One region of the Peribacillus sp. NPDC006672 genome, then DNA from elsewhere that is predicted to be linked to it. Evidence: riboswitches for the same ligand, from Rfam matches in the RefSeq annotation. Region 1 holds a riboswitch; each other region holds the start of a gene.
The links. Region 1 has a riboswitch for cobalamin ahead of ACQKKK_RS23515 (FecCD family ABC transporter permease). Riboswitches for the same ligand answer to the same signal wherever they lie in the genome.

Region 1 (3,168 bases):
TGATGCTTTGCTCAACCCGAGTTTTATCGATATATCCTCATTTTTCAAACCTAGAAAGTACTTCATAATAAAAATATCCCGATCAACAGGTTCTAAGAGATCGATTAACTGAAGCAGTTCTTTTCTGTCTTCCAATATAATTAGTTCATCTTCTACAGATTTTTCTGAATCTACTTCTGTGTAACCTGACGTAAGCTCCATTTTCTTCATGGCTTTTCTGTAGTAATCAATCGCTTTAAACTTAGCGATCGCACAAATCCATTTTCTGAAATCTGTTTTATCCCCATGGAACTTTTTCGAATTGTTCCAGATTGAGAGAAAAATATCATTGATGCATTCTTCAATAATTCCGTCGTTCTTAAGGGGGGAGAGAATTTTATATGTGACCCCCTTGATTAATGGCAAATAGGTATCAACTATAAATTCCAATGCATCCTCTTTTTGGCGTTGCAGCCGCTCGATAAAATTTCTTTCGGTAGACTTCATGATCATGATTCCCCTTATTTTTTTGTAAAAGCTTTTACACCTTATACAACGTATGTAAAAAGATTTATTCTCAACTATTTGTGGAGTGGGTATGATGGGTTCATAGCATTTGGAATGATATGGTATTGAGAGTAGCACGATTTATCAGTTTGTTACAGTGTTATCCAAATGAAAGGTATGCTGACAGCAGTGAAAGATCAAAAAAATATTCTTTATCCATTTATCAGGAAGGATAAGCCCTTGGTTTTATTGAATGATAGGTATGGAAGATATCAGCTCTTATATGCTTAGCGTTTTTGGAAAGGGATGAAGGAATGATGGATATATACATTGATAGGCTTAATGAACAGGATGCACAAGAGTTATTTAAATTTGAGTGCAATAACAGAACATTTTTTGAACAAACGGTCCCAGGCCGGGGAGATGATTATTATAGCTTTGGAACGTTTGAAGTCAGGCATAAGGAATTATTAAAAGAACAAGAAGATGCAATATCTTCTTTTTATCTGATTAAGGATGGTTCAGGCACTATCGTCGGCAGGATTAATCTTGTGGATATCGACCCCATTAATGGTACGGCCCATGTCGGTTATAGAATTGGGGAGAAGTATACGCAAAGGGGAATAGCGAATAAAGCGTTAAAGCTTTTGGTTAATCTTGCGCCGGAATTGAATGTGACTCAAATACATGCCAAAACGACAAGCGACAATTTGGCCTCTCAAAAGGTTTTAGTGAAAAACGGTTTTGAACGGACTTCGATTAATGAGAAAATTAGTGCGGATACCGATCAAAAGCTAACATTCTACCATTATAGTAAGAACCTATAAATCCATATTCCTCTATTAATAGACGGCATTCCCATTTTTTAATTGAGAAAAGATGGGGAGTATACTATACTAACGTTGTATTAATGTTTGGGAAATTTTGCGAGGAATTCATATATTTGCCGCTGGGTGCCTTTGTGTGAACAAAGGGTAACAGGGAATCGGGTGTAAATCCCGAGTGGTCGCGCCACTGTAACCAAGGAGTTTTCTTTCAGGATGTCACTTGACAGTCAGTCAGGGAAGACGAAAGGAAATGTTGATCTGGAAGCCAGGAGACCTACCTAGTAGGCATCACCAATTTTTCCTTCGCTGAGAGGAGAGGTGTTCGAGAGAGAAAAGACGGACTTAGGTCCTTCCGTATTTTTTTTGCTTATACTCGTAACTCGATTCTTTGTTAAAAGGATGGGGTTTTTTTGTGTTGTTTTTTTGAAGGAGGAGTTCATCATTGGGAGAGTCATTGATTAGAAGCTCATTGAAAGAGAGCGGGGATGTGCTTGAAGAACCTCATTTTGAGAGAAAAGCCAAACGCAGGTTTCGTTTCCTGCTATTTTTCTTGCTGTGCATCCTTTTATTATCCGTTACATTCGCTGTTACCCTTGGGCCAGTTAAGATGTCAGCAATAACAGTGTGGAAGATTGCCTTAGGGCATCTGCCTTTTCTCGGTGATTCTTTGGAGGTGAATTGGAGTATCGCACAAGAGCGGATCATTTGGGATATCCGTCTGCCCCGTGTATTGCTCGGTGCGGTGGTAGGTGCAGGATTATCCGTAGTGGGTGTCGTCATCCAGGCATTGGTGCGCAATTCACTTGCAGATCCGTATATTCTGGGCATTTCATCTGGTTCCTCTGTTGCTGCAACCCTTGTCATTCTCTTTGGGGCGCTGCCTATATTCGGACAATATGCGTTATCATTCGGTGCCTTCCTGGGGGCCATGGCTGCGATGCTTTCCGTTTATTTATTGGCTCAAGTGGGAGGGAGAATCCAAACGACAAGGCTATTATTGGCAGGTGTAGCCATTTCGATGATCATGTCGGCTGTCACTAATTTCATTGTCACACTTGCACCAAGAGATTCAGGCATCCGTGAGGCGATGTTTTGGATGATGGGCAGTTTAGCAGGTGCAAAATGGGAATACATACCGATTCCAGCAGTTGTGGTGCTTGTGGTTTCCTTGTTCCTTATCGTACAATCCCGCTCCCTCAATATCTTATTGATGGGCGAAGAAGTCGCCGCGACGCTTGGAGTCAATATGGAAGCCTTCCGTAAAGTTCTGATCATCATTACGTCCCTTGTTACGGGGACCGTTGTGGCTGTAAGCGGTTCGATTGGGTTCATCGGTTTGGTCGTACCGCATTTATCCCGGCTATTGGTCGGGACAGACCATAAACGAGTTCTTTCATGCAGCATATTGATTGGCATGATCCTCGTCATTTGGTCAGATGTATGTGCCCGGCTAGTCCTGGCACCTCAAGAACTTCCGATTGGCGTTGTCACCGCACTGTGCGGAGGGCCATTCTTCATTTGGCTTTTGCGGCGAAGTTCATATTCATTTGGAGGTGGGGGCAAGTGAAATTAGCAATTGAAGAAGTGTCTTATTCAATTCTGGACACTCCTATCATTGAGGATATATCTCTACATATAAAAACTGGGCAGTTCGTCGGGCTGATCGGTCCGAATGGGAGCGGGAAATCCACTCTATTAAAAAATGTTTCCCGGATTGTGGAGCCGCATACGGGATCTGTTCATCTGGACGGTCGTGACCTTTACCGGCTTTCACCGAAACAAACAGCCCGGGAAATGGCGGTTGTCAGTCAAGAAACATCCCTGACCTTCGACTTTAGTGTACAAGAGATGGTTT
Region 2 (3,168 bases), on a different contig from region 1:
GATTGCCAGGGGAATTTGGGTCAGGGCAAAAATCCCTGCAAACTTAGTAAATGAGGCCATGAATCCCCCTACCTCGGATGGAAAAGCAAGAGCAAGTTGAACGGAAGTTACCACATAGGTTCCTAAATCTCCAAAAGCAGCTGCCAAGAAAACGGCAAGAGAAAAAGACCACCCCAATTTAGTTGCGCCCTTGAAGACAAAGTAAGCAATGAACGGTCCGCATACAGCCATGGAAAATGCATTGGCACCTAATGTCGTCAATCCTCCGTGAGCCAGTAATACAGCTTGAAATAACAGAACGATGGAACCCACGACACTCATGGCCAATGGTCCGAATAATATGGAACCCAAACCAACTCCTGTAGGGTGTGAAGAACTTCCCGTAACGGAAGGAATCTTCAGGGCCGATAATATGAATACAAATGCTCCAGATAGGCCGAGTATCATTTTTGTTTCCGGGTTTTCCTTTACTTTGGACCTGATGGACCGGTAACCCAAGATTAAAAATGGAAGGGTAATGGCCCACCAGAATATGGCCCATTCAATCGGTAAAAATCCCTCCATAATATGCATGGCCATAACTCGTTTTGGTACAAGAAGCAGTAAAACGACAAAATAAAGAATTTTCCAATTGGCTTTTTTCATTCTTTCTCCTTTCAGCACTTTTAATTTTTTTGAACAAGGCTTTTGAAGAAAAGCGGCGCACAACATAAAAAGCACTTCTCTAAAAAGAAAGAAGTGCGTAATGAACAGGAATTCCTCAGCATAAACCAACCACGGGCTATTCTGCCTGATCCGCACACCCATCCTCGTAGGTTGAAACAGTTTCACGCTTCATGGCAGGTCTCCTGGCTTTGGTTCATCATCCCATTACATCCTTCCCATCTCATTTGACAGTGGATTAACCTTAAGGCAATAGGACTTCCCTTTACAGTGGCGGGACCGCTCCGGATTTTCACCGGCTTCCCTTTTAAGCTGAATTTCCGAGAAATTCAACACCATAAAACTTATGTAATTATTTTGAAAAATCTCGTTTAGTTTATCATAAAGAAATAAATCCAGCTACACTCTCTTTTTTTTTGGGGGGACTAATAACGCAGAGAAGCGAGGCGTGGAGCTGGATTTACCCTATTAAACTTTTCTAAACAGTCGGAATAAACTTTGAATTTTGCTAAAGTTGTTATATGATAGATAAAGTTAGCTAGAAATGTATAATAAAACCAAATATTTCATTTTAAAAGTGCTCTTGTGTGAATTATCAAGAGATAATAGGGAAATCGGTGAAAATCCGATGCAGCCCCCGCTACTGTAAACGCTGATGAAATTGTCGATGACCACTGGCTTAATGCCGGGAAGGGACAAAGTAAAATGAAGCGTAAGCCAGGAAACCTGCTTTTGAAATTGTATGATACTTTTCGGAGGGAAAGGTAGAAGGACTATGACGATTTTGGGAGATTCAGCATATTTGCTGAGGGCTCCTCATTCATATAGTTTTTTTAAAACCTTAACTCTTATGTTAAGGTTTTTTATTTTGCCTTTTCCCTGAACTCAGGAGGAAGAAGATGACTACTTGGAACTTGAAGGGTACAAATACGCATCTGTTGATTTGCAATGGCAGCAGTTGCATGAAAAAAGGCGGGGAAGAAGTAACCCAAGCGATTCGCGATGAAATTACTTCAAAGGGAATGGATATGAAAATCCATACAACCAGGACACGCTGTAACGGAAGATGTAAGGACGCCTGCGTTGTGATTGCGTATCCCCAAGGGAAATGGTTTCGGGTGGATACCCCTGATTACGGTCGGAAGATTGTAAATAATATTGATGATGGGGAGTTTGTGCCCCAGATGATCTACCAATTCAGTGATGGGGAAATGACCCCTAATCCAGATTTTCCTGCTCATACGGGTATTTCAAAGAACAAATCGTAAAAGGAGATGTCTTAATGAGTACTAACGGTAAATTATTCGTCGTCGGCTTTGGGCCAGGGAATTTTGAACACATTACCAAACGCGCTGTCGAAGCCCTTCAAGAAAGTGACTACATCATTGGTTATAAAACCTATGTTGAACTCATTCAGGGACTGCTTACAGATCAAACGATTATTAGTACGGGAATGACTGAAGAGGTATCACGTGCTCAGGAAGCAGTGAAACAAGCGGAGCTGGGAAAGAAAGTGGCTGTAATTTCCAGTGGTGATGCCGGAGTTTACGGGATGGCAGGGTTGGTTTATGAAGTATTGATTGAAAAGGGGTGGAAAGAAGATACTGGAGTGGGCATTGAAGTCATCCCTGGTATTTCTGCAATCAACTCTTGTGCGTCTTTACTTGGGGCACCTGTCATGCACGATTCGTGTACCATCAGCCTCAGTGATCATTTAACGCCTTGGGAACTTATTGCTAAAAGGGTTGAAGCAGCTGCGATGGCAGACTTTGTCATTGCACTTTATAACCCGCGTAGCGGCAGGCGGACTAGGCAAATTGTTGAAACACAGAACATTCTCCTTCGCTACCGTTCGCCCGATACACCTGTAGGGTTGGTGAAAAGTGCATATCGCGATAGGCAGGATATTATCATAACCAATTTGAAAGATATGTTGAATCACGATATTGGAATGTTGACCACCGTCATTATTGGTAACTCATCCACCTTTTTATATGATGATAAAATCATCACACCAAGAGGCTATCAGAGGAAATATACTTTGAATTCGGAAAAGCAACCATTGAAGCCGCATCAACGTCTGCAAAAAGAAGCGGAACCGTGGGCATTAGATCAAGAAACGGCATCTATGCAGGAAGCGTACACCGAGTCGACTGGCGGAGTTGGATTGCTTACAAAAGCCCCAGAAAAAAAGCGCACTTCTTTTGAAGTGGCAATGGAAGCACTCATAAAAGTTAAGGGTCAAACAGTCCAGCAATCAATTACGCCAGCTGTTCAGCAAAAAATTGAGTCGGTATTCGAGCTTGCCGTTAGCCCAGGTGTGGCGAACAAGCAATTTACTCCCAAACAAATGATGACACTTGCAGAAGTTGTTGGAGAGAAAGGAACGATGGAATACACGCCAAATCATAAAATCGTTTTAAAGATTCCTACAACAGATCCAGAGGTTATTACTGGAAAATTGCAATCAGCAAACTTTTTATTATCACCAATTGGGGATGTACT
Region 3 (3,168 bases), on a different contig from region 1:
TCCACTTTAGCCATTCCCATGGAGAATTCTTTTGCATCAAGAGTGATTAACTGGGCAATCGTCTTGTCGCTCAAGTCAGCTCCCGCCTTCAACATTTCCAAGCCATATGTTTCAGCGTTGACTCCTGCAATATCAGCCAGTTCCATAGCTGCTGCAACGTCTTGATCTGTGCATGTCGGGGATTTGAACAATAAAGAATCGGAAATGATGGCAGATAGCATAAGTCCGGCGATTGCTTTAGGGACTTCAATGCCGTTTTCTTTATAGATTTTATTTAAAATGGTTGCCGTACAGCCAACTGGTTCCGCACGGTAATATAAAGGATCGCTTGTTTCAAAGTTAGCGATACGGTGATGGTCGATAACTTCCAGCACACGGACTTGGTCAATATCTTCTGCACTTTGCTGGCGTTCGTTGTGGTCGACCAGGATTACGCCATCCGCTTCCCCTGCCACTTTTTCCACAAGGCGGGGAGCTTCGAATTTGAATTGGTCCAACGCATATTGAGTTTCACCATTCACTTCACCCAGACGAACTGGTTCAGCGTTGATTCCTAGCTGCTTTTTAAGATCTGCATAAGCGATTGCTGAACAGATTGTGTCTGTATCCGGGTTTTTATGTCCAAAAACTAATACTTTTTCCAAGATTTTATCTCCTTTTTCATAAATATTTTTCCGCGAATCCCCTTATCGCAATAAGGGAGAGTCACCATTACTATACACTTTATTTTAACACAAAATCCCGTAAATTCAGTGCTCGAATTACCCATTCCCCAATAAAATCTTTCATTCTCTATCCCTCTACATTCACTTTGTCAATAGATAAGGGTTGGTTTTTTTCAAATATATTAGTTGAATTATCATCGTATATGGCTTACGATAATATAAGCAGAAATACTAGATATTGATTACATAAACAACAATAATAACTATATATAGAATATTTTATAATCCAAGGTGCCAGTGATGGCTGAAAAGGGAATCCGGTGTAAACCCGGAACTGTCCCCGCAACTGTAAATGTGACGAAATGAGAAACCACTGTATAGCTCTCTATATGGGAAGGACTCAAAGTAGGATGATCATGAGTCAGGAGACCTGCCTTGATTTTTTCACGTTTCTTATTCTTCGGGGATTGAGATGATGAAACGATAGTATAATGGCTATTTTTTCATGGTTCTTTTATTCTATCGTTTGATCCGCTCAATCCATTGGGCGGTTTTTTTATTTTAACGGAAGTTTACAAGGAGGATTATTAATGACTCAAACATATAACTCTACCATAAGCGAAAATGACACCGAAACGAATTCAATCCAGCTTGAGATGTTATCAAAGGAATTCGAAGGCCGTCTCGATATGGAAAAGTTCAAAAAGCGTTTTATAAAATGGCTTGATCGCAAAAGTGACACAACCGATGAACAGGCATCAAAAAAACTGATTCAGCTCGCTCTTGAAAGTGTGGATATAGATGCTCCCGATTGGACGTTTGTTGCTGCAGCAGAACTATTGAATACGATGTATAGGGATGCACAGGCCAATCGGGGTTATGAAGGCATGAGTTATGGCCCGTTCTATGAACTGATCACGGAACTCTCCCAACTTTCAGAAGGCCAGCGTTATCCCATTTATAAATCAGAACTGCTAGCTTCTTATACGAAAGCGGAAATTGAGGAATTGGGTTCGGTGATCGACCCGGAAAAGGATAAATTATTTTCTTACATAGGCATCTACTTATTAAACGATCGCTACCTAGCCCGCCCCAAAAAAGACAAGGTCTACGAACTGCCTCAAGAGCGCTTCATGATCATCGCGATGGAAATCATGCGAATGGAAAAAACGGAGCATCGCCTTCAACTTATAAAAGAAGCTTACTGGGCTATGTCCAACCTTTATATGACTGTTGCGACGCCTACTCTATCCAATGCAGGTAAAACGCATGGACAGTTAAGCTCTTGTTTTATCGACGCAATTGAAGATTCCATTGACGGCATCTATCTATCTAACTACGATGCCGCAAAAGTATCAAAATTCGGCGGCGGTGTAGGTCTTTACGTTGGTAAGATTCGTTCGCTTGGTTCTGATATCCGAGGTTTCTCTGGAAACAGTTCCGGCACTACTCCCTGGATCCGACTATTCAACCAGACAGCTGTCAGTGTCGATCAATTGGGGCAACGTAAAGGTGCCATCGCGATTTACTTGGATGCCTGGCATAAAGATATCATGAGCTTCCTTGATTTGAAGACGCAAAACGGGGATGACAGATTAAAAGCCCATGATATTTTTACAGGTGTATGTATTCCTGATTTGTTCATGGAGGCTGTACGCGACAGAAAAGAATGGTATCTTTTCGATCCGCATACCGTCAAGCAAACCCTTGGATTCTCACTTGAAGATCTTTATGACGAGAAGAAAGGCGAAGGAAGCTTCAGGAATCATTATGCACTTGCTGTCGAGGCCGCAGAAAATGGTACACTTCCAAACTATAGCTTTGAAAAAATCAATGCGATGGACATCATGAAAAGCATCATGATTTCTCAATTAGAAGAAGGCGTACCATATATGTTCTATCGCGATGAAGTGAACCGGAAGAATCCTAATAAACATAAAGGCATGATTTATTGTTCTAACCTTTGTACGGAGATTGCTCAAAACTTAAGCCCTTCGACGATCACGGATGAATATGAAACAGAAGATGGAGATGTCGTTGTGGTCCGTAAAAGCGGCGATTTCGTTGTCTGCAACCTATCATCCATTAACTTGCCCCGTGCGGTGAGCAGCGATGTTTTGGAGAGGTTAATTCCCATTCAGATCCGGATGCTGGATAACGTCATTGATGTGAATAATCTTCCGGTCAAGCAAGCATCCATCTCGAACAAACGTTACCGGGCAATTGGTTTAGGAACGTTTGGATGGCATCATTTACTTGCCACTCAGAATATTTATTGGGAATCGGATGAGGCTGTTCACTATGCCGATGCTTTATACGAAAAGATCGCTTACTTAACAATCAAAGCATCCAACGAGTTGGCCAAGGAAAAAGGATCCTACCCATATTTCGAAGGATCAGATTGGCATACAGGGGAATATTTCGAACTTCGTGACTATACAGATCAAAAATGGATGGATTTAAAAGCAAATGTGCAGGAACACGGTACCCGTAATGGATATTT
Region 4 (3,168 bases), on a different contig from region 1:
AAAATGATTGCAATATAATTCCATCCACGCATGGAAACGCTTCCCATCAGCCAGCCGATGATTTGTCTTAATTCATCACCCGTCAGCGCAATCATCAATGAAATGAAGGCACTTAAAAACGAGCTGAAAATGATTCCCGTTAAAATGATCGTTTCCACTTTCATCGATCGATCCATTTTTTTTGCAAAAGTCAGTACGCAGAGCATCGTGAGCACTGAGCATAAGATGCTCAATGCCGGAAGAGTATATAAACCGATGAATGGCAGTGATATATTCAAGAATATTGTCAATACAGCGCCGACCGATGCTCCAGATGAAATACCTAATGTGTAAGGATCAGCGAGCGGGTTCCGGAGCAGTCCCTGAAAAGCCGCACCCGCAATCGCAAGTGATGACCCAACCAAACCCGCAAGCAACACACGCGGCAAGCGGATGTTCATCACGATATTCGTAAGCATCACATCAGAATCAGCAGAAACCGGTAAATGAAAAATCTCCTTGCCGATTATTTGTATAAGTACGGGAATCGGTACTGGCACCGAACCAAAGGAAATGCCTATCGTCATTGCAATTAACAAAAATAACAACGCAATTAAATAAGCAAACGTCCATTTAGTTGTCAAATAGGTTCGGATAGACTGATTTGGCAAGTTCCTCTACTCCCTCTATTAAGCGTGGACCGGAACGGGTCACCAAGTCAGAATGGACATCAAAGACTTGGCCATTCTTAACGGCATTTACATCTTGCCATCCTTTTCGGCCCGTCACTTCACTAACTGGATCTTTCGTATAATAACCATACGTTGTAATGATGACATCAGGATTTGCAGCAATGATCGACTCTTCATCAATTTTTGCCCAACCGTCCAATTCAGCAGCAGCATTATCCGCTGAAATAATATGAAGCATCTCATTCATGAAAGTATTTTTTCCAGGTGTGAATATTTCCGGTGATGGCGAAACCTCAACAAAAACGGTCTTCCTATCCGCTTCCTTAACGGATTTGGCTTTTTCCTGAATATCCTTGAGCTTCATTTTCATATCCGTAACGATTTCTTTTGCCTTATCATGTTCTCCCGTTGCCTGCCCAATCATATCAATAGACTCATAGACTTGGTCAAAGCTTTGTGCATCATTGACTACAAGGACATCTATTCCAGCATCCTTAAGCTGCTTTAAACCCTCATTCGAATTATGGGCACTTGATGCATGGGCAAGAACAAGGTCGGGCTTCAATGAGACAATCAGCTCCGTGTTCATTTCCATTCCGCCAACTTTTTCGATTTTTTTCGTTTCTTCCGGATAATTATCATTGTCGGAAACACCAACGACCTTTTTACCCAAACCAAGTGCAAAGACCACTTCCGTATTACTTGGTATCAACGACACGATTTTCTTCGGTTTTTGTTCTATCGTAACTTTTCCCCCAGTTGCATCTTTAATCGTAATCGGGAAAGCTTTGTGTTGAGCATGATTCGTTTGCTGCTTTTCTTTTCCTTCATCAGTAGCGTCACTGCAGCCAACCATCATGCCTGCAGTAAGCAACATCAACAATATCAGACCAAAAATCTTTTTCATTTTCATTCCCCACAATCTTTTCATTTAATTTCTTCCCACCTAATAATCTCGGAAGATGCCCCCAAAACAAAAAGCACCTCCCGTTAAACGGAAGATGCTTGTATGGCAACAATATAATTACGGACTCTTAGGGTCTGCCACACACCTTCCCATCCGCGTAGGTTACAGGTGTACGAATCTTGGCAGGTCTCCTGGCTCATGGTCATCGTCAACGGCACCTTCCCATATCCCAATACAGTGGTACATAGCCGTCAGCTCCCATATACAGTGGCGGGACCGCGCTGGCATTTCACCAGCTTCCCTTTTAAGTCATTAAGACACCAAATCGTTCATATGTATATAATTTTCACTGCCTTCATTATACACCATGTAAGAATCGATTATTATATGATTTTTCTGAACAAGTTCGAAATGCACCGTCCATCTTCAATGATTTGAAGCATTTTCTATCAGCGACGCGAACCCACCGACTGATAATCCGGGTGAAATCCGAACTCGATGCAGGGCATACATCCCTTGGTCCCTTGAAGCTCCTCCAGGTTCAGTAGTGACGGCCATCTTATAGCCAGCCTCTTCTGAAAGCCTGAGACTCTCTTCATTATAACGACCAACTGGATAGGAAAGCACTGTCGTTTCCTGTTGGAGGATACGATCGAACAGATCCTTTGACTGGACCATTTCCGCTTCTTGCTGCTCTGCCGTCATGCGGTTCAGCTCCAAATGGTTAATCGTATGACTTTCGATTGAAATCCCATTCCCTCTCATCTCAACCATTTGCTTTTCAGTCAGGTGATGACCTTTATCGATGGACTTCCCGATCATGAAGACAGTCGCTTTCATATCATATTCTTTTAGTATAGGGAAAGCGTCCGTGTAGTTATCTGTATAGCCATCATCAAAAGTAAGCCAGACACACTTCTCACTTGGCATCCGATTTTCGGTTAAAACGAGGAATGCTTCTTCAGGGGATAATGTATAGTAACCATTTTCCCGAAGCCAAGCCATTTGCAATCGGAATTCCTCTTTTGGTACCCGAAGATTATTGCCTTCAGAAATGCTATGATACATCAATATTGGAAGCTGTACCGCGGACTCAGCTATTATCCAGTTTCTCGTATCGATTCGTTCAGGATATAATTCTTCCTCCGAATCCTGCCCAGTGTCATTCTCCGCTGCTGCAGCCACTTCAATGTTATCTTCCGTGATCGGCGCAGCCGTCTTTGTGCCTATACCCTCTAAAATCCCTTGTGAGCATGCTGGTAAAATTAAAATCCCCAGCAGCGTCACCATCCATAAAACTTTATTATTCCCCACTATCATTCTCCTAATTTTTTCTAGCATAATAGTACCAGAAAACCAGGAAATAATAAAGTATTCCATTTAATGAAAGGTAAGGAAACACAAGCGCTGGGTTCCCCCTATACGGCTAGATGATTTTTTTTATAATAATTATTGCTATTAACTTGAAAAGTTTGCCTATAAGAAATATAATAAATAAGTCGTCGACTTTTTTATATGTCCCAGTAGCTCAGCAGGATAGAGCGACAGCCTCCTAAGCTGTAGGTCGTAGGTTCGATTCCTATCTGGGAC

Region 2: it holds a riboswitch for cobalamin, as region 1 does, so the genes downstream of both, ACQKKK_RS13390 ((2Fe-2S) ferredoxin domain-containing protein) here and ACQKKK_RS23515 (FecCD family ABC transporter permease) in region 1, are expected to answer to the same signal.
Region 3: it holds a riboswitch for cobalamin, as region 1 does, so the genes downstream of both, ACQKKK_RS05510 (ribonucleoside-diphosphate reductase subunit alpha) here and ACQKKK_RS23515 (FecCD family ABC transporter permease) in region 1, are expected to answer to the same signal.
Region 4: it holds a riboswitch for cobalamin, as region 1 does, so the genes downstream of both, ACQKKK_RS05995 (ABC transporter substrate-binding protein) here and ACQKKK_RS23515 (FecCD family ABC transporter permease) in region 1, are expected to answer to the same signal.

What each region holds. Positions count from the first base shown of each region.
Region 1 is NZ_JBNNOR010000022.1:47,204-50,371, reverse strand. It holds gene ACQKKK_RS23525 (sigma-70 family RNA polymerase sigma factor) at 1-486, opposite strand, end outside; gene ACQKKK_RS23520 (GNAT family N-acetyltransferase) at 801-1,313, shown strand; cobalamin riboswitch at 1,422-1,609, shown strand; gene ACQKKK_RS23515 (FecCD family ABC transporter permease) at 1,801-2,880, shown strand; gene ACQKKK_RS23510 (heme ABC transporter ATP-binding protein) at 2,877-3,168, shown strand, end outside.
Region 2 is NZ_JBNNOR010000007.1:139,613-142,780, reverse strand. It holds gene ACQKKK_RS13395 (energy-coupling factor ABC transporter permease) at 1-645, opposite strand, end outside; cobalamin riboswitch at 822-1,018, opposite strand; cobalamin riboswitch at 1,222-1,411, shown strand; gene ACQKKK_RS13390 ((2Fe-2S) ferredoxin domain-containing protein) at 1,563-1,931, shown strand; gene cobJ (precorrin-3B C(17)-methyltransferase) at 1,946-3,168, shown strand, end outside.
Region 3 is NZ_JBNNOR010000002.1:433,595-436,762, forward strand. It holds gene ACQKKK_RS05505 (manganese-dependent inorganic pyrophosphatase) at 1-644, opposite strand, end outside; cobalamin riboswitch at 938-1,117, shown strand; gene ACQKKK_RS05510 (ribonucleoside-diphosphate reductase subunit alpha) at 1,256-3,168, shown strand, end outside.
Region 4 is NZ_JBNNOR010000003.1:20,728-23,895, reverse strand. It holds gene ACQKKK_RS06000 (FecCD family ABC transporter permease) at 1-650, opposite strand, end outside; gene ACQKKK_RS05995 (ABC transporter substrate-binding protein) at 613-1,584, opposite strand; cobalamin riboswitch at 1,743-1,918, opposite strand; gene ACQKKK_RS05990 (polysaccharide deacetylase family protein) at 2,005-2,898, opposite strand; tRNA gene ACQKKK_RS05985 (tRNA-Arg) at 3,096-3,168, shown strand, end outside.